DNA from 3 places in the Kitasatospora sp. NPDC056273 genome. Region 3 is predicted to be linked to each of the others. Evidence: riboswitches for the same ligand, from Rfam matches in the RefSeq annotation. Region 3 holds a riboswitch; each other region holds the start of a gene.
What was found. Region 3 has a riboswitch for S-adenosylmethionine ahead of thrC (threonine synthase). Riboswitches for the same ligand answer to the same signal wherever they lie in the genome.

Region 1 (6,960 bases), on a different contig from region 3:
GGCATGTTCTGCGGGCCGGTCTGCATGGCCTCGTAGATGTGCTTGGCGTCCACGCCCTCCAGCGAGGGGGCGTACTTGCCCTTGGTCAGGGCACCACCCTGGCCGGCGAAGTTGTGGCACTGGGCGCAGTTGGTGCGGAACAGCTCGCCACCCTTGGAGACGTCCTCGGGGTTGGTCGAGGTGAACTGCTCCTCCGTCGGGGTCACCGGGCCGGGACCGAGGGAGGCGACGAAGGCGGCGAGCTGGTCGATCTCCGCCTGCGAGTAGATGTTCTTCTTGCGCGGGACCTGGGCGCCGGGCTGCTGGGCCGGCATGCGGCCGGTGCCGACCTGGAAGTCGACAGCGGCGGAGCCGACGCCGACCAGGCTCGGACCGTCACTGCTGCCCTGGCCGTTCAGGCCGTGGCAGGAGGAGCAGCCCACGGCGAAGAGCTTCTTGCCCTCATCGATCGCGAGCGACTGCGCGGCGACGTCGGCCTGCGCCTTGTCGGCGGGCGCGAACGCGGCGTACAGCCCCCCGGTTGCCGCCAGGGCGAGAAGTAGGACGACCAGCGCCGCCAATGGGTGGCGCCGTCGTGCGGAGAGCTTTTTCACGGAATAACCCCGGTGTCAGGATCTGGTCGACTGGTGGGTGCACCCGGCGGCCGGTCTGGCCGGCACGAGGCTGCCTGTCTAGGGCTGCGCGCGCGGTCGGTCGGTGGGAGCGTCGGCACCGGCAGAAGCGGCCCGTCGCCGGTGAGGGCGGGGGCCGCAGCCGGTGGCCAGCGACCTGATCAGCTGGTTACTTGATCAGGTAGATGGTCGCGAACAGGCCGATCCACACGACGTCGACGAAGTGCCAGTAGTACGACACGACGATCGCGGCGGTGGCCTGCTCGTGCGTGAAGCGCTTGGCTGCGTACGTCCGTCCCAGGACCAGCAGGAAGGCGATCAGACCACCCGTCACGTGCAGCCCGTGGAAGCCGGTGGTCAGGTAGAACACCGTGCCGTACGGGTCGGAGGACAGCGACAGGCCGTCCTTCTTGACCAGCTCGGTGTACTCGAAGACCTGGCCGCCGATGAAGACCGCGCCCATGGCGAACGTGAGGATGAACCACGCCCGGAGCTTCTTCACGTCTCCGCGCTCGGCGGCGAACACGCCGAGCTGACAGGTCAGCGAGGAGAGCACCAGGATCGTGGTGTTGACCGAGGAGAAGGGCACGTTGAGGGCGTGGGCCTTCTCGGTCCAGAACTCCGGCCCCTTGACGGAGCGGAGCGTGAAGTACATCGCGAAGAGGGCCGCGAAGAACATCAACTCGGAACTGAGCCAGACGATCGTTCCGACGCTGACCATGTTCGGCCGGTTGACCGATCCGTGCGCGTGCCCGGTTTCTACTGCTGTTGCTGTCGCCACGACGGACATTATGTCGGTCCCTTATTCCGTCTTCACGTCGGGGGGTGTCCCTCGGAGTGTCCGGTGCGTGCGGTATGCCCGCTTGGGGGGCGACGGGGTGCCCGTACGGGGGGTGAGCAGCGGCGTGTCCCTTTTCTGATGGTTCCTCGGAGGAGCCTGGACCCCGTTGCCCGGCGCGCCGGTGCACGGTCGGAGTAGCCGAGGGAGGTAGGGGGGAGGGCGTCCGGGTGAGCCGTACGGGTGGACCGGGCGGGGTCGGGTGACGGGCCGTCCTCCAGGCGGGTGAGTCCGGGGCGCGGCGGCTTGAGGAGGAACGTGCGCGAGGGGGACTCGGCGGAGGGTGATCGGGAGTAGCATCCGGATCAGGCGAACGTGGTCCGGATCACACTTGAGGGAGCAGGGCCCATGGCGTACACGACCGATGAGACGCTCACCGTCCTCGTCTACAGCGACGACCGCAACACCCGCGAGCAGGTGCTGACGGCGCTCGGCCGCCGCCCTGCCGAGGACCTTCCGGAACTGTCCTACCTGGAGTGCGCGACCACCCCCGCGGTGCTCAAGGCACTGGAGAAGGGGGGAGTGGACCTCTGCGTGCTGGACGGCGAGGCCGTCCCGGCCGGCGGGCTGGGCCTCGGGCGCCAGCTCAAGGACGAGATCTACGGCTGCCCGCCGGTCCTGGTGCTGATCGGCCGGCCGCAGGACTCCTGGCTGGCCGCCTGGAGCCGGGCCGACGCCGCGATCTCCCGTCCGGTGGAGCCGGTGGCGCTGGCCGGGGCGGTCGCCACCCTGCTGCGGGACCGGCTGGCGAAGCGGACTCCGGCCGTCCGCTGAAATCCGCGCCAGGAGTAGGAAAGACAGGGGTAGAAGCGGGCGCTCCGCTCGATAGGCTGGCTCCATCCGTACGGACGTCCCCGGAGCGGGGAACCGACAACAGCTGGAGTCAGCCATGGTGAACGTGAACCCTGCGAACGGCGGTAGCGACCCCGCGCAGGTGGTCCGCACCTGGCCGGACCTCCTGGCGGCACTGTTGCAGGGGGAGGACCTCGACCGCTCGTCCACCGCGTGGGCGATGGACCGGATCATGAGCGGCGAGGCGTCCCCCGTCCAGGTGGCCGGGTTCATGATCGCGCTGCGGGCCAAGGGCGAGTCGGTCGAGGAGATCGCCGGCCTGGTCGACGCGATGTACGCGCACGCCGAGCCGCTGGAGATCCCCGGCCCGGCGGTGGACATCGTCGGCACCGGCGGGGACCGGGCGAAGACCGTCAACATCTCCACCATGTCGGCGATCGTCGCGGCGGCCGCCGGCGCCAAGGTGGTCAAGCACGGCAACCGGTCGGCCTCCTCGACCAGCGGCTCCTCGGACGTGCTGGAGAAGCTCGGGGTGGCGCTGGACCTCTCCCCCCGGCGGGTCGCCGAGGTGGCCGAGGAGGTCGGGCTGACCTTCTGCTTCGCGGCGAAGTTCCACCCCTCGATGCGGCACGCCGCCACCGCGCGGCGCGACCTCGGGGTGCCGACCGCCTTCAACATCCTCGGCCCGCTGACCAACCCGGCCAAGGTCACCGCGCACGCCATCGGCTGCTTCGACACCCGGCTGTCCGGGCTGATCGCCGGGGTGCTGGCCCGGCGGGGCGCCACCGCGCTGGTCTTCCGCGGCGACGACGGGCTGGACGAGCTGACCATCACCACCACCTCGCAGGTCTGGCTGGTGCGCGACGGGGTCGTCACCGAGTCCACCTTCGACCCGCGGGACGTGGGCATCGAGCTGGTCGGCATCGAGGCGCTGCGCGGGGCGGACGCCTCGTACAACGCCGAGGTCGCGCGGCGGCTGCTGGCCGGCGAGCACGGGCCGGTGCGGGACGCCGTCCTGCTGAACACGGCGGCGGCGCTGGTCGCGCTGGAGCTGGGCGACGCGCCGCTCACCGAGCAGCTGGCGGCCGGCATGGAGCGGGCCGCGAAGGCGATCGACTCCGGTGCCGCGCAGGACCTGCTGCGGCGCTGGTCGGAGGCCACCAGCCGGGCCTGAGGCGGCAGTTGGGGAGCCCGTGCCGGTACGCCGGCGCGGGCTCCCGTGCTGTCCGGATGCTGGATGCCCGTTTGACCACCCGGTGGACCCGGCCTAGAGTCTTCGCCAGGTCATGAGTGACAGCGCCAAGCCCCAGCTGGCTGTCCGGCAACCCTCCGTCCGTGGCGGGGTGCCCTGGGTGAGGACCGGGTCGTCACGGCAAGCCGTCCGTGCGACAAGCGCGGACGCCCGACGACTAGCACTCCCGGGGTCCCTTGCCCCAGAAGGAGTGCATCCCCATGTCTCTGGCCACCGAAATCCGCACCCCGCTCGCCGTCCTCGGCGCCGACGTCCAGGTCCCGCTCGCCAGCGGTGAGAAGGTCGGCTACGCGGCGCTCGACTACGCGGCGAGCTCGCCGGCGCTCCAGCGGGTGTGGGACGACGTCGCCGCCTACGCGCCGTACTACGGCAGCGTCCACCGCGGGGCCGGGTACCTCTCCCAGCTGTCCACCGACCTGTTCGAGCAGAGCCGCCGCACCGTCGGCGAGTTCCTCGACCTGCGCGAGGGAGACCAGGTGGTCTTCACCCGGGCCACCACCGACTCGCTCAACCTGCTGGCCTCCGCCGTCCCGGCCGGCACCCGGGTGTTCGCCTTCGAGACCGAGCACCACGCCTCGCTGCTGCCCTGGGCGCACGCCGGACTGGACGTCACCTACCTGCGGGCGCCGCGCTCGCGGGCCGAGGCGGTGGCCGCGCTGGACGCCGCGCTCGCCGAGGCGCCCGAGGGCCCCAAGCTGCTCTGCGTCACCGGCGCCTCCAACGTGACCGGCGAGCTGTGGCCGGTCGCCGAGCTGACCGCGACCGCGCACCGGCACGGCGCCCGGGTGGTGCTGGACGCCGCCCAGCTGGCGCCGCACCACCGGGTCTCGGTGCGCGAGCTGGACGTCGACTGGATCGCCTTCTCCGGCCACAAGATCTACGCGCCGTTCGGCGCCGGGGTGCTGGCCGGCCGGGCGGACTGGCTGGACGCGGCCGAGCCGTACCTGGCCGGCGGCGGGGCGACCCGGACGGTGGCCCGGGAGGCCGACGGCTCGGTGGCCGTGCAGTGGCACACCGGCCCGGCCCGGCACGAGGCCGGCTCGCCGAACGTCATCGGCGCCTACGCGATCGCCTCGGCCTGCCGGGCGCTGACCGAGGCCGGCTTCGACGGGCTGGAGGCCCGCGAGCAGCAGCTGATCGCCCGGCTGACGGCCGGGCTGGCCGAGATCCCGCAGGTCAAGGTGCTGAACCTGTTCGGCGAGGGCTCCGCCCGGGTGGGCGTGCTGTCCTTCGTCGTCCGGGACTGGAACAGCTCGCACTTCTCCGCCGCGCTGTCCGCCGAGTACGGCATCGGGGTGCGCGACGGCCTGTTCTGCGCCCACCCGCTGGTGCGCACGCTGCTGGGCGACGAGGACGAGGCACCGTCCGAGTGTGGTGCGCCCGAGCCGTCGCTGCCGGGCGAGCGCAGCCTGAACGCGATCCGGGTGAGCTTCGGCGCCGGGACGCCGGACGAGCACGTCGACCGCTTCCTGACCGCCGTCCGGGAGCTGGTCACGGAGGGCGCGGCGTGGAACTACCGCAACGAGGGCGGGCGCTGCGTCGCCACCGTGCAGGTCGAGCGGGGCCGGCGCGCCGAGGGCTGACCGCTACTCGTCCAGGCCGAGGGCGAAGGCGGCCTCCAGGTCGTGCTGGGAGTAGGTGCGGAAGGCGATCTGGGTCTCGGTGTGGGCCACGCCCGGGACCTTGTTGAGCCGGCCCGGGATGACCTCGGCCAGGTCGTCGTGCCGGCGCACCCGCACCATCGCCACCAGGTTGTAGCCCCCCGTCACCGAGTAGACCTCGCTCACGCCGTCGATGGCGGCGATGGATTCGGCGATCTCCGGGATGCGGTCGACACTGGTCTTGATCAGGACGATGGCGGTGATCACAGTTCGGGCTCCTTTGTGGGGTGCCGCCAGCGTATCGGGCGTCAGCCCGGTCGTCGCGGGGGGTGGCGGACCACGGTGCAGGCGTAGAGGAACCCGGCCGAGAAGCCGATCACGTGGACCAGGTACGCCACCCCGGGGCCGGCCGCGTGCACCGACCACCACTGCAGGACGAACCAGAGGCCGAGCACCAGCCAGGCCGGGAAGCGCAGCGGCAGGAAGAACAGCAGCGGGACGAGGGTGGTCACCCGGGCCCGGGGGTGGAGGCGCAGGTAGGCGCCGAGGGCGGCGGCGATCGCCCCGGAGGCCCCGATGAGCACCCGGGTGGAGTTCGGCGAGTGCGCCTCGGCGAGCGCGAAGCCGTACGTGGTCAGGCTGCCGGCGGCCAGGTAGAAGACGGCGTACCGGGCCCGGCCCAGCCGCCGTTCGACGGTGGGGCCGAAGACCTGGAGGAAGAGCAGGTTCCCGAGCAGGTGCAGCCAGCCGGCGTGCAGGAAGAGCCCGGTGAGGACGGACAGCGCCGGGCGCTTGCCCGGGGTCGGGGCGGCCGGGCAGCCGGGGACCGGGTCGGGGGCCTCGGCGAGCTGTTCGGCGGTCAGCGGCCGTCCGGCCAGCACCTCGGCCGGGACGGCGCCCCAGCGCTGCTCGTACCGCTGCTCCGCGCAGACCCGGGCCTGGCCGGTGCCGTACAGCGGGTTGAGCCCCGCGGCCGGGCCGAGCAGGAAGACCAGGGTGTTGAGGGCGATCAGGGCGTAGCTGACCACGGGGGCGGTCGCCGCCGGGCGGCCGCCCCGGGCGGCGGTGTGGTCGGGGACCGCGAGCGCCATGCGGCCAAGCATCCCTCCGGGCGCCGCAGGTGACACGGCGGTTTACGGCAGGTGGACTAGCCCGGGTGTTCAGGCAACCGGTGGTCGCGACGGTTGCCCCAGGCAATAGGCTTGGGGCGGGCATTCCCGCCTCCCGCCGCCGACGCCGGGGCTCCGGGGGGAGCGCCTGCCCCACCCAGGGACCACCCGAGAGGACCCCCGATGACCGTCCCCGCTCTGACCGCCGAGACGCGCTGGCGCTGCACCCTGTGCGGCAATCTCACCCGCTTCGACGTGACCCGCACCGCGCGGGTGACCGAGTTCCTGCACTTCGACCTGGCCGGCGAGTCCAAGGTCGAGGAGACCGAGGTGCTGAGCGAGACCGTCGAGTCGGTGCGCTGCCGCTGGTGCAACGCCGTGGACCAGGTCGAGCTGGTGGCCCGTCCGGGCGCCGAGGAGACGCAGGCCCCCGCCGACCAGGGCTGATCCCCGCCGCGGCGGCGGGGTGGGTGCGCGGCGCACCCGCCCGCGCCGCACGGGACAATACAGAACAGGACGCACGGAGCGTGCCGACGGGGGGCGGCCGCGGCCGTGCCCCGCTGGACCAGGATCGGAGCCGAGGACGTGGTGGACGCAGCGAAGGAGCCCGGCGCAGCCCAGGGGCTTCAGCCCGCTGCGGCCGAGGCCCCGGCCGAGGCTGCCGGGACGGCGGACGGCGCCTCCGGGTCCGCGGCGGAGCGCGCCGTCGAGAAGCTCGACCGGCCGCTGCCCGAGGGCGTGCGCCGTCGGGTGGTCG
Region 2 (6,960 bases), on a different contig from region 3:
CGCACGTCTCCGCCACCTACCCGCTCGCGGAGGCCGCGAAGGCCCACGCCGAGGGCGAGACCGGCCGGGTCACGGGCAAGCTGGTCCTCACCGTCCGCCCGTAGCGGTCACCCGGACCCCGGGGGCAGCAGGCGCTCGGGAAGCGAACAGACCGGGGCAGATTCAGACCGAATCGGGCAGGGTGGGACGATACCTGCCATGCCTAGCAAGTCTCCATCGGTCCGGGACGCCGACGCCCCGCCCGACCCGCTCTGCCGTCTCCTGCTCGACCTGGGCGAAGCCCTGCTGGGCGGCGGCCTGCCCGTCCATGAGGTCGAGGACGAACTCCGTGGACTGGGGCGGGCGTTGGGCGCCCCGGAGGTCCAGGTCGCCGCGCTGACCAACGGGCTGTTCGTGGCCCTGCACCCGGACGGCGCCACCAGGTTCCAGCCGCTCGGCGGCACCCTGCGGTTCGAGCAGACGGCCGACGTCCTCCACCTGGTGCACCGGCTGCGGGCGGGCGAACTCGACGGGCCCCGGGCGCGCGCCGAGCTGGACCGGATCCGGCGGGCGCCCGCCCGCTGGCCCGCGTGGGTGGCGGACTTCGGGGCGCTGCCGGTCGGGGTCGGGGTCTGCATCTTCCTGCAGCCGGTGGTGGCGAACGTGCTGGCCGCCGGGCTCGGCTCGCTGATCGTGGTGGGCCTGACCGTGCTCGCCCGGCGGCGGCCGCACCTGCGGCCGCTGCTGCCCGTCACGGCCGGCTTCCTCGTCGCGCTGCTGGTCCTGGCGCTCGCGCGGGCCTCGCTGCTGGACGGGCCGCTGCGGACGATCGTGGCCACCCTGGCGATCCTGCTGCCGGGCGGGCTGCTGGTCACCGGGCTGTCCGAGATCGCCGCCGGCGCGGCCAACGCGGGCACCGCCCGGCTGGTCTCCGGCGCCGTGCAGCTGACGCTGTTCCTCGCCGGGGTGGCCGCGGCCGCGACCGCGATCGGCATGCCGTCCACCGCGCTGGCCAACGTGCAGGTGGCCAAGCCGAGCTGGTGGGTGATCGCGCTGGGGCTGGCGATCGCGGTGGCCGGGGTGGTGGTCAACGTCCACACCCCGCCCTCGGCCATCCCGTGGATCGTCGCGGTGATCGCGGTGAGCGTCACCGCCCAGGTGGCGGTGGGGTCGGTGCACGGCGCGGCGATCGGCGGCCTGGCCGGGGCCGTAGCCGCCGCGGTCGCGGCCACCCTGGTGCACTGGCTGCCGGGCGGTCCGCTCTGGCAGGTGCTCTACCTCCCGGCGTTCTGGATCGTCGTGCCGGGCTCCTTCGGTCTGCTGAACACCGCGCAGATCGAGGTCGGCAACGGGGCGCAGTCGCTGCTGGCGGCCGTCTCGGCGGTCTTCGGGGTGTCGATCGGCACACTGATCGGCGCGGTGATCAGCCGGATCCCCCGTCCCAGCCTCACCGGCCTGCCGCACCGGGCCTGAGCCGGTCGGAACCAGGCCCGAGCCGGGCCCGAGCCAAGCCGGACCCGGGACCGGTACGGGCCGGAACCGGGCCCCGGGGCGCGCGGAGGTGCGCCCCGGAGCCCGGAGTCTCGGAACCCGAGGTTCGGAACCCATGACCAGGGAACCCCGGAACCTCGGAATCCGAGAGCCTCGGAACCCCCGTCAGGGCTGGCGCAGGGCCTCGGTGAGCCGGTGGGCCGCCTCGACGACGGCCTGGGAGAGCTGGGCACCGGGGTGGCGGCTGAGCCGTTCGATCGGCCCGGAGACCGTGACGGCGGCCACCACCCGGTTGGACTGGCCGCGGACGGGCGCGGCCACGGAGGCGACCCCGACCTCGCGCTCGCCGACGGACTGGGCCCAGCCGCGGCGCCGCACGCCGCTCAGCGCGGTGGCGGTGAAGCGGGCCCCTTGCAGGCCGCGGTGGAGGCGCTCGGGCTCCTCCCAGGCGAGCAGGATCTGGGCGGCGGAGCCGACCTTCATGGGGAGGGTGACCCCCACCGGAACGGTGTCGCGCAGGCCGGTGAGCCGCTCGGCGGCGGCCACGCAGATCCGGACCTCGCCCTGCCGCCGGTAGAGCTGGGCGCTCTCGCCGGTGGCGTCCCGCAGCTGGGCGAGGACCGAGCCGGCCGCGGCCAGCAGCCGGTCCTCGCCGGCGGCCGCCGAGAGCTCGCCGAGGCGGGGGCCGAGCATGAACCGGCCCTGGACGTCCCGGCTGACCAGGCGGTGGTGTTCGAGTGCGACGGCCAGCCGGTGGGCGGTGGGCCGCGCCATGCCGGTGGCGGCGACGAGGCCGCCCAGGGTGGCGGGCCCGGCCTCCAGGGTGCCGAGGATCGAGGTGACCTTGTCGAGCACGCCGACGCCGCTCGTGTTCTCCATGGGATGGGTACTCCAGTCTCAAGGCCCGGGAGCAGCGGGTCCGCGCTGCTCACGGCGGCTCCTGGCGGGGAGCCGGGGGGTGTGGTCAGCGAGGACAGGCCGGAGAAGTCGGCCGATTGCCTGCGCCGGGCACGAGACGGGTACGCGAAAGGACCGGGGCGGGAAGCGCCCGGGCGAAGGACAGCACAGAGAGCACCGTGTCTCCTCATCTTTCCCGCGCCACAGTGGCGACAGGCCGGAGTTGGCACTGCCCCCGCCAACACGGCGCGTACTTCGGACGCCGGGTCGAACGGGGAGTTGCCGGGGCTTCGTAGGGCCGGTCCCTCCACCCCTCTGGATGATTCGCCAGGAACGATACAAGACATCCGGGGCGGGTCGGCAAGTCCCCCCGCCCTCGACCCGCCCTCGACCACGCCCCGCGGGGCCGGCTCAGCGGTGGCGCGGCCCCGACAGGCCGGTGCACGGGGCCCCGTCCGGGCTGCCGGGGAGGGTCGCGTCCCAGGCGTGCAGGGCGGCGAGGGCGGCGGTGCGCTCGCGGTCCGTGGGCCGGGTGCCCTCGGGGCCGAGCAGGTAGTCGGCGACCGGGGTGAGCAGCAGGGTGGCGTCGCCGGCCGGGAGCAGCAGCGCCTCGTCCCACTGGTGCCGGATGACGGTGCGGCGCAGCAGCGTGCCGTGGCGCGGCGAGGTGCCGTGGCACGGCGGGGTGCCGGCAGAGGTCCGGCGGCGGAGTTCGGGGGCGACCTCGGCCTCCAGGACGGTGCGGACGTCCCGCAGGGCGCCGAGCGGCACGTGCTCGGCGGCGAGGTCGAGGAGGGCGGCGGCCTCCGGGGCGAGCCGGTAGGCGGCGACCACCGCGGCGGTCTCGACGGGCTCGAAGGGCTGCCCGGCGAGCCGGGCCACGTCGATCACGTCGCCCGCGAGGAAGGTGCGCCCGAGCCCTTCCTCGGCGAGGGCGATCAGGCATTCGACGTGGTCGTCGGCGGCCAGGTAGGGGCGGACCGGGACGGTGGCGAGGTCGCCGGGGAGCGCGGCGGTCGCGACCCGCACCTGGTACCACGGGTCGAGCAGCGGGTCCCCGGCCGGCCAGCGCAGGGTGACGGCGGTGTGCCGGGGGCGCTCGCCGAGCAGGGTGACCTCCACGGACTCCACCGGGTGGTCGGTGACCAGCCGGTTGACGGCCTGCCAGAGCGAGGCCTCGGTGGGGCTGACGAGGCTGAGCTCGGCCAGCGGCCGGGGCAGGTCGGGCGGGTAGTAGCCGGCCAGCGGCAGGTCGCGGATGGGGCGGACCCCGGTGGCGTCGGCGAGGTCGCGGGCGACCCGGGCGTAACACTCGACCCGGTCGCGGGCGCGCCGCAGCTCGTCCCGGGCGTGCGCGCCCATCCGGACGTCCTCCCGGGCGAGCGCGGCGAGCACCAGGTACGGGAGGTGGCGCTCGCCCCGGGCGCGGTGGAGCAGTTCGACGGGTCCGCAGGCCGGGTCGACGTCGAGCAGGCGGTGGAGCAGGTCGGTGTCCAGGCCGCCGTGCCGGTCCGTGACCCGGTCGGTGCTCGACGCCGTACTCGGTTCCGTGTTCCGGTCCGCGTTCGGATCCGCTTTCCGGCCGGTACTCAGGTCGCTGTTCCGGTCCGTGTTCATGGGCGTCCGCCTCCGAGAGCCGTGGGGGTCGCCGGTCGGCGGCCGGGCGACCGGGGACGTGGCGGGTCCGGCGGTGAGGGGCCGGGCCGACTGCGGGCGCCACATCACCGATTGTGGCGACGGCCGATCAACACCGGATCACCACCGGGTCGACGATCTCTCGACATCCCGCCAGGTCCCGTGGGTTGATAGGGACTCACCAATTCGGGGGTGGCACGTGCGGGCGGGGGCGAGCACATGAAGCGGGCAGGTGCAGGCATGGATGATTTCCGGTTCTCGGTGCTGGGCTTGATGCGGGCGCAGCGCGGCGCGACCGTACTGAAGGTGGGCAGCCCCCAGCAGCAGGCGATGCTGGCGGTGCTGCTGCTCCGGCCCGGCCACGGCGCGAGCGCCACCGACCTGATCGACGCCCTGTGGGGCGAGGAGCCGCCGGGCACCGCGATGACGACGGTGCGCACCTACGCCTGGCGGTGGCGCAAGGTCCTGCACGGCGAGGCGCCGGACGCGCCGACCGTGCTGACCTCGGTCGGGGACGGCTACCGGCTGGTGCTGCCCAAGCACGCGGTGGACGCGGCGCAGGCGGAGGAGCTGGCGGCGCAGGCCGAGCGCACGGCGGCCGCCGGGGAGCCGCAGCAGGCGCGCGACCTGCTGAACCAGGCCCTGGAGCTGTGGCAGGGCGAGCCGCTGGCCGGCATCCCCGGGCCGTTCGCGCAGCGGCAGCGCCAGCGGCTCCAGGAGCTGCGGCTGACCCTGCTGGAGGAGCGGATCGCCCTGGACCTGGCGCTGGGGCGCTACTCCCGATGCATCCCGGAACTGACCTCGCTGACCACCGAGCACCCGCTGCACGAGCGGGCGTACGGGCTGCTGATGCGGGCGCTGTACCAGGCCGGGCGGCAGGCGGACGCGCTGGCCGTGTTCCGGGGCGCGCGTCAGCTGTTCCTGGCCGAACTGGGGGTGGCGCCCGGGGCGGAGCTGGACCTGCTGCACCAGCGGATCCTGGAGGGGGACCCGTCGCTCGCCGCCCCGGCACCCTCCGTCGCGCTCGTCCCCGTCGCGCTCGTCCCGGGCCCGGCCGCCGCCGGTCCGGCGGAGCCGGCCGCGCCCGGGGCCGAGGCACCGGACCCGCCCACCGGACCGGCGGCGCCGAACGCCCCCGCCACCGCACCGGCCGGGAACACCGCCCCGGCCGGGAGCAGCTCACCGACCCCCAGACCGGCCCAACTGCCGCCCGACGCTGCCGACTTCACCGGCCGATCGGTCCTGGTCGAACGGCTGGGCAAGGCTCTCGGCGGGGCGCACGGAGGGGCGCCCGACAGAAACCCCGGCGCACCGGGCCAGCAGGCGCTGGTGATCGCGACCGTGGTCGGCATGGGCGGAGTCGGCAAGACCGCGCTGGCCCTGCACGTCGCCCACCGGGTGCGCGAGGCCTACCCGGACGGGCAGCTCTACGTCGACCTGCGGGGCGCCGACGCCACCCCGGCCGATCCGGAGGCGGTGCTCAGCGGCTTCCTGGTGGCGCTCGGCGTGCCGGCCGACGCGGTGCCGGAGGGGCTGGACGCCCGCTCGGCGCTGTTCCGCTCGGCGGTGGACGGCCGGCGGCTGCTGCTGGTGCTCGACAACGTCCACGACACCGCGCAGATCAGACCGTTGCTACCGGGTGCGGTCGGCTGCGCCGTGCTCACCACCAGCCGGACCCGGCTGTCCGGCCTGCCCGCGACCGTCCAGGCCGACCTCGGCGTCTTCGAACCCGAGGAGGCGCTCGAACTGCTGGGCCGCACCATCGGCGCCGAGCGGCTGGCCGCCGAGGCGCAGGCCGCCCGGGAGCTGCTGCTCGTCTGCGGCCACCTCCCGCTCGCGGTCCGGATCGTGGCGGCCCGGCTGGCGGCCCGGCCGAGCTGGACGGTGCAGACGCTGGGCCGCCGGCTGGCGGTCGAGCGGCGGCGGATCGACGAGCTGCGGATCGGCGACCTGGAGGTGGCGGCGGCCTTCGAGCTGAGCTACCGCCAGTTGACGCCCGCCCAGGCCCGGGCGTTCCGGCTGGCCGCCTCGGTGGACGGGCCGGACCTCGGGCTGCAGGCCGCGGCCGCCCTGCTGGACCTGGACGAGTACGACGCCGAGGACCTGCTGGAGGCCCTGGTGGACGTGGCGATGATGGAGTCGCCCTTCCCCGGCCGCTACCGCTTCCACGACCTGCTGCGCGCGTTCGCCCGGCGCCGTCCGGACGATCCCGGCGCGGCCGTGGCGGCCCGCGACCGGATGCTGGACCACCTGCTGGCCACCGCGTGCTCGGCCTTCCAGCACGCCGTCCCCGGGGATCCGGCGGCCGGCGCGCTCGGGCCGGCCCGTAGCGCGGGCGTCCCGCTGGACGGGCCGGACGGGGCGCGGGCCTGGGCCGAGGCGGAGGGTTCCGGGGCGATCGCGCTGGCCGCGCAGGTGGCGGGCTGGAGCGTCGCGGACGACACCGACGGCCCGACCGGCGGGCCTTCCGACGGCCCGGCACCGGACCCCTCCGACGGACCGACCACGGACCCGCTGCGCGCCGCGATCGACCTGCTGATCGCGCTCACGCCGTTCGTCCTCGCCCCGCCCAGCCGCCAGCTGGCCACCACCGCGGAGGCCCTGGCCGCCGCCGCGGTCCACCGCGCCGACCACCGGGCAGCTGGTCGGGCGCACTTCCTGCGCGGCAACGTCGCCCTGGCCGCCACCCGGCTGGAGGAGGCGGAGGAGGCCTCCCGGCTGGCGGTGGCCGCCTCCCGCGCGGCGGGCGACACGGTGATCCTGCGCCAGGCGCTGAACGACCTCGGCCTGGTCTGCCAGTTCCTCAGCCGCTACGACGAGGCCGTCGGGCACTACGACGAGGCGCTGCTGCTGGCCCGCGAACTCGGCCACCGCTCCGGGGCGCTGGTGACGACGGTGAACGCGGCGCTGGCCCGGGTGCGCAGCGGGCGGGCCGCCGAGGCGGTGCCGATCTGCCAC
Region 3 (6,960 bases):
CGCGGTGGAGGAGCTGCGCGGCGAGGGCGTGGCCGGGGTGCTGGTCTGCGCCGGCGCGGTGGGGGACGCGCCGGTGCGGGAGCTGGCGGACCGGGCGGACCTGGTGGTCGCCGGGCCGGAGGGCGTGGTGGAGCTGTTGGGGGCCTTGGCGGACGCGCTCACAGCGCGTTGAGCTGGTCCAGGAACCACTGCTGCGGGGGGAGCGCGGTGGCCGCCGCCACCAGGCGCTTGGTGCGGTCGGCGCGCTCCTCCGGGCTCATGGTGAGGCCGGCGTGGAGGGCCTCGGCGGTGGCGATGACGTCGTAGGGGTTGACGGTGAGGGCGTCGTCCTTGAGTTCGGCGTGGGCGCCGGCCTCGCGGGAGAGGACGAGGGCGCAGCCGTGGTCGGAGACCACCGGGACCTCCTTGGCGACCAGGTTCATGCCGTCGCGGATGGGGTTGACCAGGGCGACGTCGGCCAGCCGGTAGGCGGCGAGGGAGCGCGGGAAGTCGTCGTCGACGTGGAGGATCAGGGGCCGCCAGGCGGGGGTGGCGAACTCGGCGTCGATCTCCTCGGCCAGCCGCTGGACGGCGGCCGTGTAGGCGCGGTACTCGGCGAGGTCGGTGCGGGACGGGTAGGCGAAGGCGATGTGCACCACCCGGTCGTGCCACTCGGGGCGGGTGCGGAGCAGGTGCCGGTAGGCCTGGAGGCCGCGGACGATGTTCTTGCTCAGCTCGGTGCGGTCGACCCGGACGATGGTGCGGCGGTCGCCGACGGCCGCGCGGAGGGCGGCGAGGCGTTCGTCGACGTCGGGGCGGTGGGCGCGCTCGCGCAGGAAGTCGGCGTCGGCGCCGAGGGCGTGGACGCCGAGGCGCGTGGTGCGGCCGTCGACGGTGACGGTGAGCGCGTCGTGGTCGACGGTCGCGCCGAGGAGGTCCTCGCAGCAGGCGGCGAAGGCGCGGGCCCAGCGCTGGGTCAGGAAGCCGGCCCGGTCGGCACCGAGGATGCCGGTGAGGACGGCCCGGGCGACGTCGTCGGGCAGCATCCGGTAGTACTCGGGCGGGGCCCAGGGGGTGTGCGAGAAGTGGCCGATCCGCAGGTCGGGGCGGGCTTCGCGGAGCAGGGCCGGGACCAGGGAGAGGTGGTAGTCCTGGACGAGGACGGCGGCGTTCGGGGCGGCCTCGGCGGCGAGGGCTTCGGCGAAGGCCTCGTTGTAGGCCCGGTAGGCGGCCCATTCGGTGCGGAAGGCGGCGTCGAAGGAGGGCGCGGTGGGGGTCGCGTAGAGCAGGTGGTGGACGAACCAGAGGGTGGAGTTGGCGACGCCGTTGTAGGCGCGGGCGAAGGTCAGCGGGTCGATGTCCAGCATCCGTACGGCCTGGCCGCCGACCTCGTGGCCGGCCAGGTCGAGGCGGCCGTGGGGTGCCTCGGCGGCGGCCCTGCGGTCGGAGTCGTCGAGGGCGGCGCAGACCCAGACGGCGTTCGGGTCGTCGATGGCGGAGAGGCCGGAGACCAGGCCGCCGCCGCCGCGGCGCAGGGTCAGCGTGCCGTCGTCGGCGGTGCTGAAGGACACCGGTCCCCGGTTGGACGCCACCAGGACGGGGGCGGTGCCGGTCACGCTCGAACGGTTGGTCGTGAGATCGCCCATGGTTGGCATGTTGCCGTGGGGTCGGCGTGGCAAACCCGTGCGGCCCGTCGAAGAGAGGGCCCAGGGCCTCTCTTTCGGATCACGTCGCGCGCCTGGCATGATCCGAAAGAGAGGCCCTAATGGCGGGCGGCGTACTCGGGGAGGGTGTGGATCGGGGGGCGTTCGAGGGCGGTCACCGGGTGGGTGTGGGCGGTGAAGGCGCGGGTTTCCGGGTCGCGGGTGAACTGGGTGAGGTGGGGGTGGACGAGGTCGGCGGAGGCCTTGAGGCGGTGGGTGCGGTCGAGGCGTTCCAGGGCGGTCCGGTAGATGGTGGCGGCCATCCGGCCGAGGGCCTGGCCGTCCTGGTGGCGGTGGTGCCGGACGCCGACGTCCACCTGGGCGAGGGCGTCCAGGCCGGCCAGCTCCAGGGCGTCGACCAGCAGGCCGAGTTCGACGCCGTAGCCGGTGGGGAAGGGCAGCCGTTCGAGCAGTGAGCGGCGGGCCGCGTACTCGCCGCCGAGCGGCTGGACGAAACCGGCGAGTTCCGGCCAGTGGAGGTTGAGCAGGGGGCGGGCGACGAGTTCGGTGACCCGGCCGCCGCCGGCTGGCAGGACGGCGCCCTCCGACTCCAGCGGGCGGTCGTACATGGCCTTGACCAGCTGGATGGACTCGTCGGTGAGCAGCGGGCCGATGATGCCGGAGACGAAGGCCGGGTCGAACTCGCGCAGGTCGGCGTCGACGAAGCAGACGATGTCGCCGTGGGTGACCAGCAGCGAGCGCCAGAGCACCTCGCCCTTGCCGGGGACGGCGGGCAGCCGGGGTAGGACGGCGTCGCGGTGCTCGACCCGGGCGCCGGCCTCGGCGGCGACGGCGGCGGTGGCGTCGGTGGAGCCGGAGTCGACGACGACGAGTTCGTCGACGAGCGGGAGGCGTTCCATCAGCTCGCGGCGGATGGTGCGGACGATGTCGCCGACGGTGGCCTCCTCGTCCAGGGCGGGGAGGACCACGCTGACCGTGCGACCGGTGCGCTCCTTGGCGTCGAGCAGGGTGCGGACCGGCCGGTCGGCCGCGCTCCAGGAGCGGCGGCGCAGCCAGGACGCCGCCTGCGGGAGGAGCGCGGGAGTCGGTTCGGCGGGCACGGAGATCTCCTCGGCGAGGTCGGTGGGACGGGTCATCTCGCTTGGCGGACGGTCCCGTTCAGGTTTGACGCCTTCGGATACAGTCTTCGTACAGCGGTCGGACCTTTGCACGCCGGGGTCTCCGTTGAGCACCACCACAATTTCACAAGCTCATCCAGAGGGACTGAGGGAACGGCCCGTTGACGTCCCGGCAACCTTCTCGCGCGGCTGTCTGTCGACAGGCCCCGGCGGGACAGGTGCCAATTCCGTCCCGTGTCGCGACCGCGCCACGGGGAAGATGAGGAGAGAGGCCTCGCCATCATGGCTATCGACACTGCCGCACCTGTTTCCGTCGACCTCGGCCCGGCCGCCGCGCTGTCCTGTCGCGAGTGCGGCACCCGCTTCCCGCTCGGCCCCAGCTTCGCGTGCCTGGAGTGCTTCGGCCCGCTGGAGATCGCCTACGAGTTCGGCAGCGAGGGCGCCGAGGAGCTGCGCAAGCGGATCGAGGCCGGTCCGGCCTCCATCTGGCGGTACGCGCCGCTGCTGCCGGTGCCGGCCGACGTGGCGTCCAAGCCGAACCTGAACCCGGGGTGGACCCCGCTGGTGAAGGCGGACAACCTGGGCCGGGAGCTCGGTTTCACCGCCCAGCTGCACGTCAAGGACGACTCCGGGAACCCGACGCACTCGTTCAAGGACCGGGTGGTCGCGTGTGCGATCGAGGCGGCCCGGGCGTTCGGCTACACCACGCTGTCCTGCTCCTCCACCGGCAACCTGGCCGGCGCGGTGGGTGCGGCGGCGGCCCGGGCCGGGTTCCGGTCCTGCGTGTTCATCCCGCACGACCTGGAGCAGGGCAAGGTCGTCATGGCCGGGGTGTACGGCGGCGAGCTGGTCGGCATCGAGGGCAACTACGACGACGTGAACCGCTTCTGCTCGGAGCTGATCGGCGACCCGGCCGGCGAGGGCTGGGGCTTCGTCAACGTGAACCTGCGGCCGTACTACGGCGAGGGCTCCAAGACGCTGGCGTACGAGATCTGCGAGCAGCTCGGCTGGCGGCTACCGGAGCAGATCGTGATCCCGATCGCCTCGGGCTCGCAGCTGACGAAGATCGACAAGGGGCTCCAGGAGCTGATCAGGCTCGGCCTGGTCGAGGACCGGCCGTACAAGGTCTTCGGCGCCCAGGCGGAGGGCTGCTCGCCGGTGTCGGCCGCGTTCAAGGCCGGCCGGGACGTGATCAAGCCGGTGAAGCCGGACACCATCGCCAAGTCGCTGGCGATCGGCAACCCGGCCGACGGCCCGTACGTGCTGGACATCGCCCGCCGTACCGGTGGCGCCGTGGAGGACGTCACGGACGCCGAGGTTGTGGCGGCGATCCGGCTGCTGGCGCGGACCGAGGGGATCTTCGCCGAGACCGCGGGCGGGGTGACCGTCGGCGTGCTGAAGAAGCTGGTCGAGACCGGGCAGCTGGACCCGGCCAAGGAGACCGTCGCGATCAACACCGGCGACGGGCTGAAGACCCTGGACGCCGTCTCCGATTCCGGGATGACCGCCGTCATCCGCCCGACGCTGGACTCGTTCCGCGCCGCCGGCCTCGTGTCCGCCTGAACCACCCGATAGGCCCCGCCCCCGCTAGGAGAGTCATGAGCGCCACCGTCCGCATCCCCACCATCCTGCGCACCTACACCGACGGCGCCGCCGAGGTGACCGCCGAGGGTGCCACCCTGGCCGAGGTCGTCGCCGACCTGGAGAAGAACCACGCGGGCATCGCGGCCCGCATCCTGGACGACACCGGCAAGCTGCGCCGCTTCGTGAACGTCTACGTGAACGACGACGACGTGCGCTTCGCCGAGGGTCTGGCGACCGAGATCAAGGACGGCGCCAGCGTCTCGATCATCCCGGCGGTGGCCGGCGGCTGCTGAGCCGACAAAGCAGAACCCGCGGTCGCCCGCGCGTACGGAAATCCGTTCTCCGTATGCGCGGGCGACCGCTCGCATTCCGGCGGGAATATTTCCGGGTCGAGTCGGAGTAGAGTGTGGCTCGGCTGGGAACAGGGTTTCCCTTTCGGCCCCCGCAGTGCTCGGCCCGGGGGCGTCCGGCCGCCGGGGGCGGACCGTGAAACATGTCAGGCAGATGTCAGAATTCGCGCGGGCATTTGAGTAATTCGTCCGCTATGTCCGGCGTGGAATGCCGAGATTATTCCGATTCGATCCGTCCTGTCCCTTGACGCCTTGGCGGAATTACCGGCGGTTGGCCCTGTTGCAGAGGGCGTCGATCCGGATACATTCAGCGGCGGTCGACGCAATCACCCGCTCACCGGAGGCCGCCCGGCGTTCCGCGCGGATGGTTGCGGCGTGCACGGCTGCGCCCAGGGGGGGTTCCCCGGGCCGGCCTTCAACCAACCCGGGCCCGCGACCTGCGGGCACGTGAAGGGCCAGCACAGCACTAGGGGAGTTCGGAATGGCTCAGGGCACCGTCAAGTGGTTCAACGCGGAGAAGGGCTACGGCTTCATCGCGGTCGACGGTGGTGCGGACGTCTTCGTCCACTACAGCGCGATCCAGATGGACGGCTACCGCACCCTCGAGGAGGGCCAGCGGGTCGAGTTCGAGATCTCCCAGGGACAGAAGGGCCCGCAGGCGGACATGGTCCGCGCGGCGGTCTGACCCCTTCCGACTCCAGGAGCTCGGCGCGGCCCTACGGCTGGTGACCACTCGCTTCTCGACGGGCCCGTGCGACGCGTGTCGTACGGGCCCGTCGGCGTTCCCCGACGCGGCTCCGCAGGGGCTCGGGCGGGGCTCCGGCGACGGCTCGCGGATCGTCGATTGGGCTTGCACTCGACCACCCGGAGTGCTAATCATTGGCGTTAGCACTCACAGCGTGAGAGTGACAGCGGACCGGGTCGGTGAGGCCCCCGGGAGCGGTAGGGGAATGGACCCCCGCACACCAGGGCCGTCCGTCGCGGGCACCCCTTGGTCCGAGCAGTCGACCGTGTCCCGGAGGACCACTTCAGATGGCCAAGATCATCGCCTTTGATGAGGAAGCTCGCCGCGGCCTTGAGCGTGGCATGAACCAGCTCGCCGACGCCGTGAAGGTCACGCTCGGCCCCAAGGGCCGCAACGTCGTGCTGGAGAAGAAGTGGGGCGCCCCCACGATCACCAACGACGGTGTCTCCATCGCCAAGGAGATCGAGCTCGAGGACCCGTACGAGAAGATCGGTGCGGAGCTCGTCAAGGAGGTCGCCAAGAAGACGGACGACGTCGCGGGTGACGGCACCACCACCGCCACCGTGCTCGCCCAGGCCCTGGTTCGCGAGGGTCTGCGCAACGTCGCCGCCGGCGCCAACCCGATGGCCCTGAAGCGCGGCATCGAGAAGGCCGTCGCGGCCGTCTCCGACCAGCTGCTGGCCCAGGCCAAGGACGTGGAGACCAAGGAGCAGATCGCCTCCACCGCCTCCATCTCCGCCGCTGACACCCAGATCGGCGAGCTCATCGCCGAGGCCATGGACAAGGTCGGCAAGGAAGGCGTCATCACCGTCGAGGAGAGCAACACCTTCGGTCTGGAGCTCGAGCTCACCGAGGGCATGCGCTTCGACAAGGGCTACATCTCCGCCTACTTCGCCACCGACCTGGAGCGGATGGAGGCGACGTTCGAGGACCCGTACATCCTCATCGCCAACTCCAAGATCGGCTCGGTCAAGGACCTGCTCCCGCTGCTGGAGAAGGTCATGCAGAGCGGCAAGCCGCTGGTCATCATCGCCGAGGACGTCGAGGGCGAGGCCCTGTCGACCCTGGTCGTGAACAAGATCCGTGGCACCTTCAAGTCCGTCGCCGTCAAGGCCCCGGGCTTCGGTGACCGCCGCAAGGCCATGCTCGGCGACATCGCCATCCTCACCGGTGGCACCGTGATCTCCGAGGAGGTCGGCCTCAAGCTGGAGAACGCCGGCATCGACCTGCTGGGCACCGCCCGCAAGGTGGTCATCACCAAGGACGAGACCACCATCGTCGACGGTGGCGGCGACAGCGAGCAGGTCGCGGGCCGCGTGAACCAGATCCGCGCCGAGATCGAGAACAGCGACTCGGACTACGACCGCGAGAAGCTCCAGGAGCGCCTCGCCAAGCTGGCCGGCGGCGTGGCCGTCATCAAGGCCGGCGCGGCCACCGAGGTGGAGCTCAAGGAGCGCAAGCACCGCATCGAGGACGCCGTCCGCAACGCCAAGGCCGCCGTCGAGGAGGGCATCGTCGCC

Region 1: another riboswitch for S-adenosylmethionine. It lies ahead of ACFCY1_RS08690 (aminotransferase class V-fold PLP-dependent enzyme); the one in region 3 lies ahead of thrC (threonine synthase).
Region 2: another riboswitch for S-adenosylmethionine. It lies ahead of ACFCY1_RS20140 (IclR family transcriptional regulator); the one in region 3 lies ahead of thrC (threonine synthase).

Annotation. Positions count from the first base shown of each region.
Region 1 covers NZ_JBHJSJ010000007.1:5,557-12,516, reverse strand. Annotated here, with positions in the region: gene ACFCY1_RS08710 (c-type cytochrome) at 1-593, opposite strand, end outside; gene ACFCY1_RS08705 (heme-copper oxidase subunit III) at 781-1,401, opposite strand; gene ACFCY1_RS08700 (hypothetical protein) at 1,798-2,223, shown strand; gene trpD (anthranilate phosphoribosyltransferase) at 2,339-3,415, shown strand; SAM riboswitch class IV at 3,524-3,642, shown strand; gene ACFCY1_RS08690 (aminotransferase class V-fold PLP-dependent enzyme) at 3,694-5,076, shown strand; gene ACFCY1_RS08685 (Lrp/AsnC family transcriptional regulator) at 5,080-5,361, opposite strand; gene ACFCY1_RS08680 (rhomboid family intramembrane serine protease) at 5,403-6,185, opposite strand; gene ACFCY1_RS08675 (hypothetical protein) at 6,387-6,650, shown strand; gene ACFCY1_RS08670 (NYN domain-containing protein) at 6,789-6,960, shown strand, end outside.
Region 2 covers NZ_JBHJSJ010000021.1:1,042-8,001, forward strand. Annotated here, with positions in the region: gene ACFCY1_RS20130 (NADP-dependent oxidoreductase) at 1-104, shown strand, start outside; gene ACFCY1_RS20135 (threonine/serine exporter family protein) at 199-1,452, shown strand; gene ACFCY1_RS20140 (IclR family transcriptional regulator) at 1,636-2,349, opposite strand; SAM riboswitch class I at 2,552-2,693, opposite strand; gene ACFCY1_RS20145 (hypothetical protein) at 2,779-3,984, opposite strand; gene ACFCY1_RS20150 (BTAD domain-containing putative transcriptional regulator) at 4,243-6,960, shown strand, end outside.
Region 3 covers NZ_JBHJSJ010000038.1:4,648-11,607, forward strand. Annotated here, with positions in the region: gene otsB (trehalose-phosphatase) at 1-172, shown strand, start outside; gene ACFCY1_RS28020 (trehalose-6-phosphate synthase) at 159-1,625, opposite strand; gene ACFCY1_RS28025 (glucosyl-3-phosphoglycerate synthase) at 1,742-2,779, opposite strand; SAM riboswitch class I at 2,891-3,027, shown strand; gene thrC (threonine synthase) at 3,044-4,324, shown strand; gene ACFCY1_RS28035 (MoaD/ThiS family protein) at 4,360-4,638, shown strand; gene ACFCY1_RS28040 (cold-shock protein) at 5,177-5,380, shown strand; gene groL (chaperonin GroEL) at 5,728-6,960, shown strand, end outside.